One region of the Thermoanaerobacterium xylanolyticum LX-11 genome, then DNA from elsewhere that is predicted to be linked to it. Evidence: riboswitches for the same ligand, from Rfam matches in the RefSeq annotation. Region 1 holds a riboswitch; the other holds the start of a gene.
What was found. A riboswitch is a leader RNA that binds a small molecule or an ion and turns the genes downstream of it on or off. The one in region 1 is predicted to bind cobalamin.

Region 1 (7,595 bases):
TATTTCAATAAGTTGATGTGAACATAAGTACCTAAACAATTTTTGTACACATATCCGCACGGCCACTTTTCTTCAGAATGTGGTTTATGCACTTCATATGCAAAATCATCGTGTATCCCTGACATCTTCGAATTGTGAAAAACATGACCAAAGATGACATCTCCTTTTTTAAATAACACATTGTCCTTTACAACTTCTGCCTCAGCGTAGCCAAAATTGACTAACCTTTTCGTCATGATGGCATCTAAATCGAATATTCCCACCATGTTGTATCCATCTCCATTTAGATCAACAATTTTTTTCGCAAGGTACATAAAACCACCACATTCCGCGTAGACTGGCATTCCTTTTTCAATGCTTTCTTTAATTGAAAATAACATAGAATGATTTTTGCTTAATCTTTCAGCAAAAACTTCCGGAAATCCTCCACCTAAGTAAATTCCAACTGCATCTTTAGGAATAACATCCTCATGCAGTGGACTAAATGGTATTAACTCTACTCCTGCATAAATCAATGAATCTAAGCTATCCTGATAGTAAAAATTAAACGCCTCATCGTATGCAAATGCAATCTTGATATCTTCTTTTGTCTTTGCTGCCGCTTTTCCATCGTCTAAATCATCTTTTTTCAATTCCACATCGCATGAATCGAGAATGCCATCTACATCTATAAACTCACCTATTCTGTCGTACAAAATGCTGAAATTGTGCTCTCCCTTTGTCTCGTATATAGGCATAAGACCAAGATGTCTCTCGGGTAGACTTATCATATCATCTTGTGGAAGATATCCAAATGCCTTTATACCCAAATCTCTTTCGATACATTCTTTTAAAAGCTTATAGTGTTTTTCGCTGCCGACTTTATTGAAAATTACTCCTTTAATCTTTACATCTTTATCGTATTCTATATAGCCCTTAACTAAGGCAGAAACACTTGCGGCAATTCCAGATGCATCAACGACAAGTACGACAGGTAAGCTTAAAAGTTTTGCCACATAAGCACTGCTGCCATAGCTTGTATTATTGATTCCGTCGTACATGCCCATGACGCCTTCTACTAAAGCTACATCTCCAGATAAAGCGTGCTTTAAAAAGGACTTTTTTACGTAATCATCTCCAAGCATGTAAACATCCAAATTATACGCGGAATTTCCAGATGCAAATCTGTGATATGCTGTGTCTATGTAATCAGGTCCTATTTTAAACGGAATGACTTTGTACTTTTTGGAAAGATATCCTATTATACCAATAGTAATAGTAGTCTTACCTACACCAGAATGAGTTCCAGCTATCATAAATGCTTTACACAATTTTTAAACCATCCCCTTGTCTTTTTGAAATAACAATAAGAGGTGTATCTGTAATGGGATTTCTGATTACATGTGCATCCACAGAAAAAACCATCTTTATATTTTCTACAGTTATAACTTCATTTGGCGTCCCCATTGATATAATCTCTCCATCTTTCATAAGCAGAATAAAATCGCAAAATTGAGATGATAAATTGATGTCATGAAGAACAGAAAACACGAGTATCCCCTTTGCGGTCAATCGCTTAAGTATTGAAAGCACTTCTACTTGATATTTTACATCTAAATGTGAAATCGGCTCATCCAATAACAAAATCTTAGGCTCTTGAGCCAATGCTCTTGCAATGTAAACCCTTTGCCTTTGACCACCGCTTAATTCATTTACATATCTATCCTTAAGATCCCATGTGTTTGTAAGAATCATCGCTTCTTTTACGATGCTTACATCTTTTTCGGTCTCTCTTTGAAACCTCCTTAAATAAGGTGTCCTTCCCATCATCACAACATCGTAAGATGTAAATTCAAAGTCAAAATACAAATCCTGTGGAACATAGCCGATAATCCTTGCTCTATCTTTTGAACGCATTTTGTGGACACTTTTGTCCATCATAAATACATTGCCTCTGCTGGGCTTCAAATAACCTGAAATGTTCTTCAAAAGAGTTGTCTTGCCAGAACCATTGCTTCCCAATATGCCAACCATTTCATATCCATCTATCTTAAAATTTACACCTTTCAAAGCCTGAATATTGCCATAACTATAATGGAGATCTTCAACATTTACTATTGTCATTTCACTTAACCTCTTTATTTTTATTTTTGACAAGAAGGTATAAGAAAAACGGACCACCGCAGGCAGCAGTTATTATGCCAACTGGTATTTCTACAGGAGCCATCACAGTCCTCGCCAGTGTGTCAGCTAACACCAAAAAAGCTGCACCTACAATACCGCTAAAAGGAACTAAAAATCTGTTGTCAGAACCTACAATAAGCCTCGATATGTGTGGCACTATAAGCCCTACAAATCCAATTATACCACCTGCTGAAACAGAAGAAGCCGTTATTAAAGACCCTACAATCAAAATAATTTTCTTTACTCTTTCAGTATCTATTCCCAAATGCTCCGCTATTTCTTCACCTGTCATAATGACATTGAGATCTCTTGAAAACATGTATAACGTTATACATCCAATAAATATGATCGGCACTGTGTAAAAAGTCTGACCCCAACTAATAAGACTAAATCCACCCATGGTCCAAAAGATTATTTGAGACATTTCATCATGATTTAAAAGCATCATGAGAGAAATAATAGATGACATAAAAGCACTGATGGCAATGCCTGCAAGAAGCATCGTCTGCATTTTAATGTAATGTCCTTTTTTGGATATGATGTATACTACGTAAATAGTCATGAGAGCAAACGCAAATGCAAAAAATTGAAGACCAAGAAGCCCAAACCCTAAAACGATAGCAATAGATGCTCCAAATGCAGCTCCTGATGATATGCCTAAAACATAAGGATCTGCCATGGGATTTTTTAGAAGACCTTGAAAGAATGTACCTGTCACAGAAAGTCCCATCCCTGTAAAAGCAGCTTCAATTATTCTTGGGAATCTGAGATTCAACAATATCATCTTGTCTGTAGCATTGCCAACACCAAAAATGACATCAATAATGCTTTTTAATTGCATTTTGACTGCACCCACTGATGCAGAAAACATCAAGGATGCAATCAAAACCATTGCAGAAATTATCAAATAAAAGCTTTTTCTCACTTTCAATTTATTTAAATGCCTCCGGATGCAAATCTTTTGCAATTTCTTCTAATCCTAAGACAATTCTATTAGATGGCTTAGTGACAATGTCATCGTTGGAGATTATAAATATTTTGCCATCTTTCGCCGCTTTTGTATCCTTATAACCTGCCATATTTTTTATTTCATTAGCGTTTGCAGCATGTGGTGATGTGATTATCACATCAGGATTTTTCTGTACTAGTTTCTCCATGCTGTACTGTGCCCATCCGTTTGCATCGCTGGCTACATTGTTTCCACCAGCCAATGTTATAAGCTCATCGATGAATGTTCCCTTGCCAGCCGTCCAGTTCCCATTTGTATCAACAACATAAAACACATTTACTTTCGGCAAATCCTTCACTTTATCATTGATCTCTTTAATTTTATCTTTCATGCTGCTTATTATTTCATTTCCCTTTTCTACATTGCCTGTTATCTCACCTAATATCTTTATTGAATCATATATCTGGTTTATGTTTTGCGCTTCTAATACCACCACTGGTATGCCTGATTTCTCGATAGTCTCCATCTGGTCCTTCCCAGAAAGATTTGATGCAAAAACTATATCAGGTTTCTGAGCCATTATAGCTTCAATATTAGGCCCTTCATATCCTCCAACTTTCGCAACACTTTTTACCTCCGGCGGATAATCGTCGTAATTAGTAACACCAACAACATTTTTGCCAGCGCCAATTGCGTAAATCAGCTCGGTCGTTGATGGAGATAAGGATACGATCCTCTTAGGCTCCTTTTTTATCGTAACTTGCCTACCCATAAAATCAGTAATTTTCAATGGGAATGTATCCTTAACTTCCGTCTTCACAGAATTAGCATTAGTAGATGCTTTTTCCTTTGTAGTTTGAGAACATGAAACAAGACTTAATGAAAGAACTGCTACTATGATGAAAACTACAATATTTTTAATCCACTTTTTCACTTAGATCTCTCCTTCCAATTTCTTAAAGATTTGAAAAATGCAAAACACATAAACATTAACCCAAAAAACTAAGGCATACCGAGAAGGTATGCCCCATATTTTCTAAAGCAAATATGTATCACATTACCAACCTCCCCTCCGAAGGTGTTTTTCTCATCTTAAGGCAGGTCTCCTGGCTTGCGATTCATCTTTAGCTCAACCTTCCCGGTTTCCCCAGTGGTTTTTTGAGCCTCATCATCGCTTACAGTAGCGGGGGCTGCAGCGGCTTCTCACCGCTTTCCCTATTAACCTTTCGGACCTTAAGACCATATTTAGTTTAACTATATTATATCTTTAATGCAAAATTGCGTCAATGAAAATAAACAGCCTTTTTTTGCAATAATTTGTCATGAATTTTTTCATTTCATCCTGTATAAATTTTCACTACTGTAATATCCAAAATCACAAACATGATGAATACCGCTAAAATAATTGAAATCAAAATAAATGCCTTTAAGATAAACTCCCTGTATTTTTTCATCCCACACTCTGCCTCCAATTTCTATAAAACAAATTATCTATATAACGAAAATTTCACAAGATTAATTTCCTCTCTGAATATATAGACAAATTTCTTCCTCATTTTGTTACAGTCTTTTAAAAATTTTTTTATATAAAAAATAGCCCTAAGGGCCAATTATCAAATGAAATGTGTAGTATCAAAAAGCACACTGTTTTAATGAAGTTCAAAACGCAAATCCGAAGCAAGTTCGAAACTGTCATAGTAAAAGTACAATATACCTGATTTAGTATCCAAAAAGAATAGCTTATTAGTCGTATAGTTAGTTCTAAAAGAAGTTGAACCTTTGGACTTTGTATTTGTATATAAATAATAGTATCCATCTCGTTTCACTTTTGGAAATGGATATTTTCTCCCAAGCATTAAATTAGGTTGTGGTAGTGATTTTGCTAATGAGTACGGTATCACTGTGCCAAACTTCCATCCTTTTTCTTCTGCAGATTTTATGAAATCATCCATTTGGGTCTTATTGAACTTCATAACGATGTAACGTAGCTCTTGGTCCCTATCGCCTGTATAGTTATTCTCCAGTATATCAACTGATCTTGGAATGTAAATGCCAGTTTGGGAGGCAACAAAATATTGTGGTCCAGAAAATATCTTAGAAAAAATCAGTATATACAATCCCAAAGTAAAAAGAATACCAACTATTATCCCACACCATTTTATGAAATTCCTATTTCCAGATCGTCTCCATTTATAAAGCGAAAAGCCAAGCCAAACAATCATCAATACAGCTACATTAATAAGAAATATTTCATATATGTAAACCATGCGATTGCCTAAATCCCCTAAGTATAATTGCTTATATAGATTCATTGATATCACCTCACATCATATAGCGAATATAGTAGCTGTTCAAGAAAAATAGCCCCGTTGAGGGACATCAATACATTTTTATATCAAAATTTTGCAGCAATAAGTCTTCTTCCCCGCCGTCCCATTTTATTATCAATTTTATAGGCTTTTTGATTGAATCTAATATTTTCTGCCTTTCATCTGCATCTATTTGAGAGAGATTGGGTAGCCATGCAGATCTGCTAACATCAATACAATTATCTTTTTTCTTTGTATTTGGTGCATTTAAATCTATTCTCTGTTGAATTGGTGTTCCAAAATACACAAGTCCAGATATTATATAAGGCTCAAGCCCTTTGTCAAGAAATACAACAATTTTAATGTTATTTAATTTTTCCTTACTAATGTTCTCAATTCTTATATTATAATTTAGTGGAGTAAATTCATTTGAATCTTGTGTTTTTGGGATGTTTCCAGTAGAATCTAAACCATTCGTCTTTGTATTAGTATTTTTCCCAATCTCAATCGTTGTATTGATTTTAAAATATTTGCTTTTCGTCGTATAATTTAAACTTGGATTCGGCAAGTGAATTTATGAAATGCTCAAATAGAGCCATTTGAGGACTAAATTAAGTGAAAAATTTTTTACAAAAAATATATGGAGATTCCCCTTTTTCTGATAAAATTTAAGTGTTAAACAAAAACATTAACAGAAAGGAGAATCTCCATAGTATGAGTTTAACACTTAATCTTACAAAAGAAAAGGGGTTTTCAAAATATATTTTGCCAGCAACTTTTGACAATTTTACAGTATCAAACAATGTAACTTTTACCTATATCCAAGCATTTAAAGAAAAAATCGGCTTTAATAAAATTCTTTCAAGCATATTATCCTTTAAAAAAGCACCAAATGCTGTCTTCCAACCAGCCGAGATTATTGACTTTATGATTGATTCTGTAATTCAAGGGAATACTCGCTTTCTTCACATGGACCAACTAAGATATGATAATGCATACACAGAAATTAAAGGACATAAAGTTCCCAGCGAAAAAGTATGCAGAGACTTAATTAAAGCCATGCCTGAAAGTTCTCTTGAAGAATTAAGACTTATTAACAAGACTTTGCTTTCCTTGCAATCTAAAGGAACAAAACGTGAAGTCATTATGAATTTTGATGATACAGTTTGTACTATATTTGGAGAGCAGGAAGGTGCTTCAGTAGGTTATAATCCAAGGTACCATGGTCGACCATCTTTCAAAGAGAAAATCGGCATTATTGCTAATACTGATGAACTTGTTAATGTTACTCTTGAAGAAGGTAAACATCACACAAATCATGGTTTCTTAGATTTTGTAAAATCTTGCGAAGAACAGCTTCCTGAAAATTGGATAATTAAGCGAGTACGCGTTGACCGTGGAGCATTTGATTACGATAATATACTGTATTTTGAATCTAAAGGTTATGAATATGTAATGAAAGCTAAAAATCAGGCATGGATCAGATGCTTTATAGACTACGTCAATCAAAGAGAACACCTTTATACTTGGACTGAAATAGATAAGACCTTTAGTGTAAATGAAATATATGCAAAAATGCCTAAATGGGATAAAGCACGCAGAATTGTGATTATACGCAAAAAACTGCCACAGCCCAAAACAGGGCAGATTTGTATGGATATAGACGAATTCAAATATGAATATCAAGCTATAGTAACAAATATTGAGTACATGACACCTGAAGAGATATTTCATGAATACAACCAACGCTGCGACATTGAAAACAAAATAGATGAACTAAAAGAAGGATTTGCTTTTTAAAAAACAGTCAAAGAAACAAATTTTGCAACGAAATATTTTTGCTTATCAAAATGATTGCTTACAATCTCCACAATTGGTTCAAGAGGACTATCTTGCCAGAGTTTATGAAGCATCATGAGATAACCACAATAAGGCGGATATTATATAGTGTACCTGGTAATCTTGTTGGGAAAGGGCGTTATAGGCATATACGTTACCCTAATAATCCGTTTCTTAAAACTGTGATAACGTATATACGAAAAGCGCTAATGGTACTTTGCTTAACATAGTAAACACATAGGATATACCAAAAAATATACCAAATGATAGAAACCGCCATATCAAGTAGACGGTTAGCTTTGCTATACCTTAAAAGAGTAAATTAACTGTAAAAA
Region 2 (7,595 bases), 1.1 Mb from region 1:
GTTGGTGGCTCAATGTATATAATAATTATGATTATGCCATACATAAATTCAATTTCAACTGTTCTTAACCAAGATATTATTGCAGCAGAAATATTAAAAACATTAGCTGGAAGCATAGGATTAATGATTGCTATTCCTATTACAATTCTTGCATCAACATTCTTAATTTTATAATAGTAGCTATTGAAGAGTATTCAAGTAACTGCTATCATAAAAAGTTACTTGCAAAAAACAGGTTTAAAAAAAACTAAAAGCTATCCTAAAAAGGATAGCTCTTTACCCTCATTCGGATCGATTTAGCAGCATTAACCATATTGATAAGGCTCAATTTTGCTTCTTCATCTTCTCTTGTTTTTAAACCACAATCCGGGTTTATCCATAATTTGTTTATATCCAATTTTCTAATCATAATTTCAATCAATTCTTCCAGCTCTCTTTGCGATGGAACTCGTGGTGAATGAATATCATATATCCCTGGTCCTACCTCTGGTTTAAAATTATTTTCCTTAAATAAGTCTAATATTGAAAAATCTGAACGTGCCGCCTCAATAGAAATCACATCTACATCCATAGATTCAATTTCTTTTATAATATCTGAAAACTCACTATAACACATGTGTGTGTGAATTTGAGTTTCAGTTTTTACTTTTGCATGAGTTAAACGAAATGCACGAATAGCCCAAAATAAATAGTCGTTCCACTCCTTTTTTCTCAAAGGTAATTTCTCTCTTAAAGCTGCTTCATCAATTTGTATAATTCTAATTCCTGCCGCTTCTAAGTCTAACACCTCATCTCTAATAGCTAAAGCAATTTGATATGCTATTTCTCTTAATTCTAAATCTTCTCTCGGAAATGACCAATTTAAAATAGTAATTGGCCCAGTTAAAATTCCTTTTACAATTTTATCAGTTTGTTTTTGAGCAAACTTAATCCATTTGACTGTCATCGGTTCCTTTCGTTTTACATCTCCAAATATTATTGGAGGTTTTACACATCTTGTTCCATATGATTGTACCCACCCATTTTGTGTAAACAAAAATCCTTCTAATAATTGTCCGAAATACTCAACCATGTCGTTTCGTTCATATTCTCCATGAACAAGCACGTCAAGCCCTATTTTTTCTTGAAAATCAATTATTTCTTTTATTTTTTTCTGCAATTGTTGCTCATATTCAGTCTCCGTTATTTCTCCTTTCCTCCATAGCTGACGAATTCTTCTCACCTCAGATGTTTGAGGAAAAGAACCTATAGTAGTCGTTGGCAAAATAGGAAGCTTAAATTTTTCCTTTTGGACTAAAATGCGATTTTCAAATTTATCTTTTCGAATAAAATCTTCTTCATTTAAATTTTTAACATTTGAACGAATCTCAGCATCAAAACTTAATGAATCTGTTATTTTCCTCTTCAAAACCTGTTGATTAAATATATAAAGGTCATTCTTCTCAAAGTCATAATCAATACATAAACTCTTTAAATCCTTAAGTTCTTCCAGTTTTTCTTCTGCAAATGCCAAAAATTCTTTTATATTTTCTTCAATACTTTCTTCATTAAGAAGCGTATACGGAACATGCAGAAGTGAACAAGATGTACTGAGCCATATATTTTCCGGCATAACAAATTGTTCTAATATTCTTATCAATTCCATGCTTTTTTTATAATCATTTCGCCATATATTTTTCCCATTTACAATACCTGCTGATAAAATTTTATTGGAGGGGAAACCAGATCTTTTTATTAAATCAACATTTTTTATTCCTTCTACTAAATCTAAACCTAATCCATCAAAATCCAATTCTATCAACGTTTCATAAATATCTCTTACATCTCCAAAATACGTCTGAATTAATATTTTTGTATTTCTTTTTTTGGCCAATAACTTCTTGTAAGCTATTTTAAATAAATTAATGTCTTCTTGCGTTAAATCTGTTACCAATATAGGTTCATCTATTTGAATCCATTCAGTTCCTAATTCCTCAAATTTTTTTAAAATTTCTATATATGTATTTGTTAATTCAAATAAAATTTCTTCAAAAGTTCTCTTAGTGTTAAATCTTGCTAACTTTAAAAATGTAAACATACCTATTATAATAGGTCTTGTATTTATTCCCAATTCCTTTGCTTCTCTATATAAATCAAAAGGTTTTGTATCATTTAAAAAAAATTCAGTATCATCGTCTATTTCAGGAACTATATAATGATAATTTGTATTAAACCATTTTTTCATAGGTAAAGCTTTTACATCTTCTTCAATATCTTGATATCCTCTAGCCATAGCAAAATATGTATCAATAGGTAAAAGATCTAACTGCTTATACCTTTTAGGAATAACATTTAAAAGAAATGCCATATCCAACATGTTATCATAAAATGAAAAATCATTAGATGGAATATAGTCTATACCTTTTTCTTTTTGTACCAACCAATATTTTTTTCTCAATTGCTTAGATTCTGCAAAAAGTTTACTTAAACCAATTTCGCCTTTAAAATACTTTTCTACCACTTTCTTCAATTCGCGGTTTACTCCAATGCGTGGATAACCTACTATTGTTGTTTTCATTATTTTTCCTCCTTATCTTCATTCCCAAAGATTTGGTTTTATTTACACATAAGGCAGGTCTCCTGACTTATCTTCATCCTACTTGTTTCCCTTCCTATCATTTAGATAGTGGTATACGAAACGTTCGTCCAAAATACAGTAGTGGGTGCTGTTCAAGATTCTCACTTGATTCCCTATTATCTTCTTTTTTAAAGAAGCACCTTATATGCGAATTATCTCTTTCCATATCCTTATTGAAGATATGAATGACAACTATTTTAAAAACATTTATGTTTATTTTACTATTATGAAAATAATATGTCAAGAACGAATTTTCAAAATACAAAAACAGAAGATAAGTTATTTAATTGAACTAACTTATTTCTCTTTTTCTAACTCATTCTTTCAAAAAAATAGTGAAGTTTTATTTCTACATTTCATTGCTATTTCACACGATTTTTGACCTAAAAAAATTTTATTTAAGTCACAAATAGCAAAACTTTTTGATAAGCTTCACGTAACATAATTCTCAAATGAAGAATATAATATAAAGACATATTAAAATAGGGGGTTTTACTATGCATGTTATATCAAGTTTATTATTCTCAATATCAGCAAATATCGATAACTTTACTGTAGCCATAGCATATGGGATTAAAAAAATAAGAATTGGGATATTAAGTAATATTCTAATCGCTTTAGTATCTGGTATTGGTACATTTCTATCAATGTCTATAGGATTACTTATAAATAGATTTTTACCCACAAACATATCAAATATTGTTGGCAGTCTTATACTTATTATGTTAGGACTATGGTTTATTTTAGACTATTACAAGAAACGAAAAACAGATACTTTTAACTTTAAAAATAATTACGAAATCCTGATTAATTCAAAAATCACAGACATGGATAATTCAAAATATATAGATATGAAAGAATCTATTATCCTTGCTTTTGGTTTAACAATAAACAATTTAGGTTTGGGAATTGGAGCAAGCATTACAGGACTTAACATATATTTTACTACATTATTAACAATTATTTTCAGTTTATTATCCATTCTTTTAGGTTTTATGCTTGGCAATACTTACTTAGCCAAAATATTTGGCAATTATGCACCATTGGTCTCTGGAATTTTAATTGTCTTTTTAGGTATATACGAAATTTTTATTTAAATCGTTAAATTTTTATGATATGTAAAAAATCTCCCACCTATAAAAGATGGGCTATTTATTAAACATCTATCGAATATTTCTAAAAATTGATTTTTAGAGTAATTTGGTTTATGCTATAAGAGTAATCTTTTGTTTAGTATATCGGAGTGATAAATGATGACATTAATTAAGTCAAAAAAATCAGCTATCTTACTTTTTCTTATATTAGTAATAATAGGATTTACTTTTTTTTATGGCAAAAGCCTATTTTTCAAACATAATTCTGCAAACAATGTCAAATCTGTTAAAATTGTATCTAAGATAAAAGCTAAAAAAGCAAGCAAAAGTTATAATGAGCCTATAACAACTGCTGTTACTTCTACAGAGTATCCGATTAAAAGTAGTACAAGTAAAATTACATCTATAATATCATCAAACGCAATATCTGATAATGAAATATTATCGCTGGTAGACAGAAGCAACAGAAATGAACTATTTGAAAGCCCAATGCCTCTTAATACCCCTATATTCAGCAGTAACAAAAAAGCCAACAAATTACTGGCACTTACATTTGATGATGGACCTTCAAAAGAGTTTACTAAAAAATATGTAGATGTTTTAAAAAGCTTAAATGTTAAATCCACTTTTTTTATTGTAGGGAAAATGGCCGAAAAAAATCCTAATTTGCTTACGTATATTGCAGAAAATGGCAATGAAATAGGTATTCATTCATACAGTCACAAATATATGCCTTTAATGACACCTGAGCAGATGATTGACGAGCTTTATAAGACGCAGGCAATTGTCGTCAACACAACGGGAGTAAAACCCGATTTATTTAGGCCTCCATATGGAGCATTCAATAATACTCTCGTGAAAATATCAAATGCATTGGGACTTCATGTTGTGCTTTGGACTGTTGATCCAGATGATTGGAAAAGGCCCGGAATACCAAATATAATTAATACAATTGTATCAAAATCATCTTCTGGCTCAGTCATTCTTATGCATGAGGGTAATTCAGAAACATTAGCAGCATTGCCACAGATAATTGTAAAACTCAGATCTAAAGGATATTCTTTTGTGACAGTATCTGAACTTATGAAAGCTTATCAATAGTCAATAGTATTAGCTACTTCATGTTCCGCCTCATTCTGGACACCACATAGTGGTTCACACTGTCAAGCCCACAGCGGACTTTCACCGCCAAGTTATCGCACATGCCGGTCGCACATTAAAAAGAGAAAGCAGGTTAACCAATTAAACCAACTTTCTCTTCTGTTTCTATCTTACCCAACACACACGCAGTTTCGTCCATTATTTTTCGCTTCATAAAGCATATTATCTAATCTTAATAGAACTGTATCAATATTATCATTTTCTTTAAAGTCAGTCGCTCCAAAGCTTGCTGTAACATTACCAACACCATCAAATTTTGCAGTGCTGATCTTAAACCTCAGTTCTTCTGCTATATCTGAAGCATTATTTAAAGAAGTCTCAGGTAAAAAGATAATAAATTCTTCCCCACCCCATCTGGCAAAACAATCAGTTTTGCGTATTCTTTCTTTTACAATTTCAACAACTCTTTTTAGTACCATATCACCTGCTGCATGCCCAAAATAATCATTGACATTTTTAAAATGATCCAAGTCAAACATGATAAGCGAAAAAGGCTTTTTATTCCTTTTCGTCATTTCTACTTCTTTTTCAAGTATATCCATAAAGAAACGTCTATTGTATATACCTGTAAGGGGATCAGTGACTGATCTTAAATAAAGCAATTCTTCAAATTTTTTTCGCTCGCTAATATCGCGTATTATTCCTATTGCATGCCATGATCCATTAATTTTAACAACAGAAAGCGAAAGCTCAACATCTATCTCATGACCTTTTTTATGTACAGTTTTCATTTCAACTGTTTTCCCAACGATGCTTCCTTCACCGCTATGGCGAAATTTTTCAATCGCCTTTTTGTAGGAACTATACAACTGTTCATCTAATATCATAAATGTATGCAACTCTTTACCTAATATTTCATCTTTTGAATAGCCGAGTATTCTTTCTGCCGCCGGATTCCAAAAAGTAACCTTGCCATACCCATCAATCATTATAATAGCATCACCGGCATAAGCAGTTATAGTATTTAAAATTTCATTTTTCTCCATAAGATCATTTTCAATTTTCCTTTGCTCCGTCAAGTCAGCTACAAATGCCACAAAGACTTTTTCGCCATCATACTCCATAAGCTCTATATGAATTCCCACTGGGTATAATGAACCATCTTTTCTTCGATGCATTGTTTCAATATTTAATTGCATCTGCTTACCATTTAAAAGTGGCTTTAAAAACTCTTTAAAGCTTTGCAGCGTAAATTCTATCTTGATATCAAGAGGAGTCATTTTTTTAAGTTCTTCCTCTGAATAACCCAAATTCTTCCTTGCTCCACGATTTACGAAAATAAATTTTAAAGTCTCAGCATCAAATATATAAATTTCATTTAGAGAATCTTCAAAAAGCTTTCTGTAAAATTCAAGTTTTCTTTTGATTTCCCATTCTTCAGTGATATCAAATACTATTAAATGAATTAATTTCTTATCTTGATAATCTATAATTGTTGAATACACATTTACTATTTTTTCACTTCCATTAACTCCATTTTGTATGCATACACATGGGTTGCACCCTCTTTTAAGCATCTCCCAGCAGCTTTCATATCCATCTACACCAAAAAAATCTGCAACTTCCCTAATATCCATGTTTTGCACAATATCTTTAGGATATCTGCAAAATTCACAAGCAGCTTTATTCGCATAAACTATATGTCCTGATTCAGCATCAACCAATATCATAGCTACATCATGGTTTTCAAACATACTATGAAACATTTCTTCTCTGCTTTTTATCTCATGCCTGGCCTCATACAAGTTAAAAGCCATCTCAATTTGAGAAATAATGACACTTTCATCGACACCTTTTAAAATGTAACCATACGCCGAAACAGATTTTATTTTTTCCATTATTTCTCTATTGGCATTAGCAGTCAAAAATATAATTGGAATGTCTTTATGCTTACCAATTATTTTTGCAGCGTCTATGCCATCAAGCTTTCCGCTAAGCTCAATATCCATCAAAATCAAATCTGGACTTTTTTCATTGCTTATTATTTTTTCAATAGCCTTTTCCCCAGAAAATACTATTTCAGTCTTGTATCCATATCTTTCTAAAATATCTGCCGCTATTTGTGCGTTAAGTTTACTGTCCTCTACAATTAGGATCTCCTTTTGGAAAATAGTATCCATCATCAAGTACCCCCAACCATCTAGTCTATAAATATATCATTTAATGAAAATTTTCCTTAATGATATTATACACTATTTAACCAAAAGCACAATAATTTGACATAAGACGACTTTATAATTTCACACTTTAGCCTTCATTAAAAATTTTATATGCTTTCAAAAATTTGTGAGACATCTCTTTATCACCTAAGCCATCATATATCTTATAGTACAAAAGGTAAAATCTCGGATCGTCTGGATTAACCTTAGATTTTTTAAGCATATCCAGTGCTTCAATGAAATTATCATCATCAATTAATTTTTCTATTTCGTTTATTAAATTATTTGTATCATTTTCTTTTGTTTTTTCATGTTCAGCAATCATTTTTTCTAAAACAGATTTAACTCTTTTTACAGTAAATGGTTTTTGTATATATTCTACAGCACCTAATTTTGTACACTCGATCGCATTTTTTATCGTAGCAAATGCCGTTATTATTATTACAGGCGTTGTTATCCCACAAGACCTTATCTTTCTTAAAACTTCGGTGCCACTTAAAAGCGGCATTTTAATATCTATAAACGCAAGCTCTACATCTCCATTTTTCAATATTTCAAGCGCTT

Region 2: it holds a riboswitch for cobalamin, as region 1 does, so the genes downstream of both, metE (5-methyltetrahydropteroyltriglutamate--homocysteine S-methyltransferase) here and THEXY_RS09985 (ABC transporter substrate-binding protein) in region 1, are expected to answer to the same signal.

The regions. Positions count from the first base shown of each region.
Region 1 covers NC_015555.1:2,034,252-2,041,846, forward strand. The annotation lists gene THEXY_RS09970 (cobyrinic acid a,c-diamide synthase CobB) at 1-1,310, opposite strand, end outside; gene THEXY_RS09975 (ABC transporter ATP-binding protein) at 1,303-2,103, opposite strand; gene THEXY_RS09980 (FecCD family ABC transporter permease) at 2,105-3,094, opposite strand; gene THEXY_RS09985 (ABC transporter substrate-binding protein) at 3,096-4,046, opposite strand; cobalamin riboswitch at 4,192-4,363, opposite strand; gene THEXY_RS09990 (hypothetical protein) at 4,762-5,424, opposite strand; gene THEXY_RS09995 (hypothetical protein) at 5,492-5,989, opposite strand; partial or broken gene THEXY_RS10000 (IS1380-like element ISTps2 family transposase) at 6,136-7,490, shown strand.
Region 2 covers NC_015555.1:916,291-923,885, reverse strand. The annotation lists gene THEXY_RS04530 (YibE/F family protein) at 1-174, shown strand, start outside; gene metE (5-methyltetrahydropteroyltriglutamate--homocysteine S-methyltransferase) at 260-2,557, opposite strand; cobalamin riboswitch at 2,593-2,776, opposite strand; gene ytaF (sporulation membrane protein YtaF) at 3,115-3,714, shown strand; gene THEXY_RS04515 (polysaccharide deacetylase family protein) at 3,871-4,812, shown strand; gene THEXY_RS04510 (GGDEF domain-containing response regulator) at 4,983-6,992, opposite strand; gene THEXY_RS04505 (response regulator) at 7,120-7,595, opposite strand, start outside.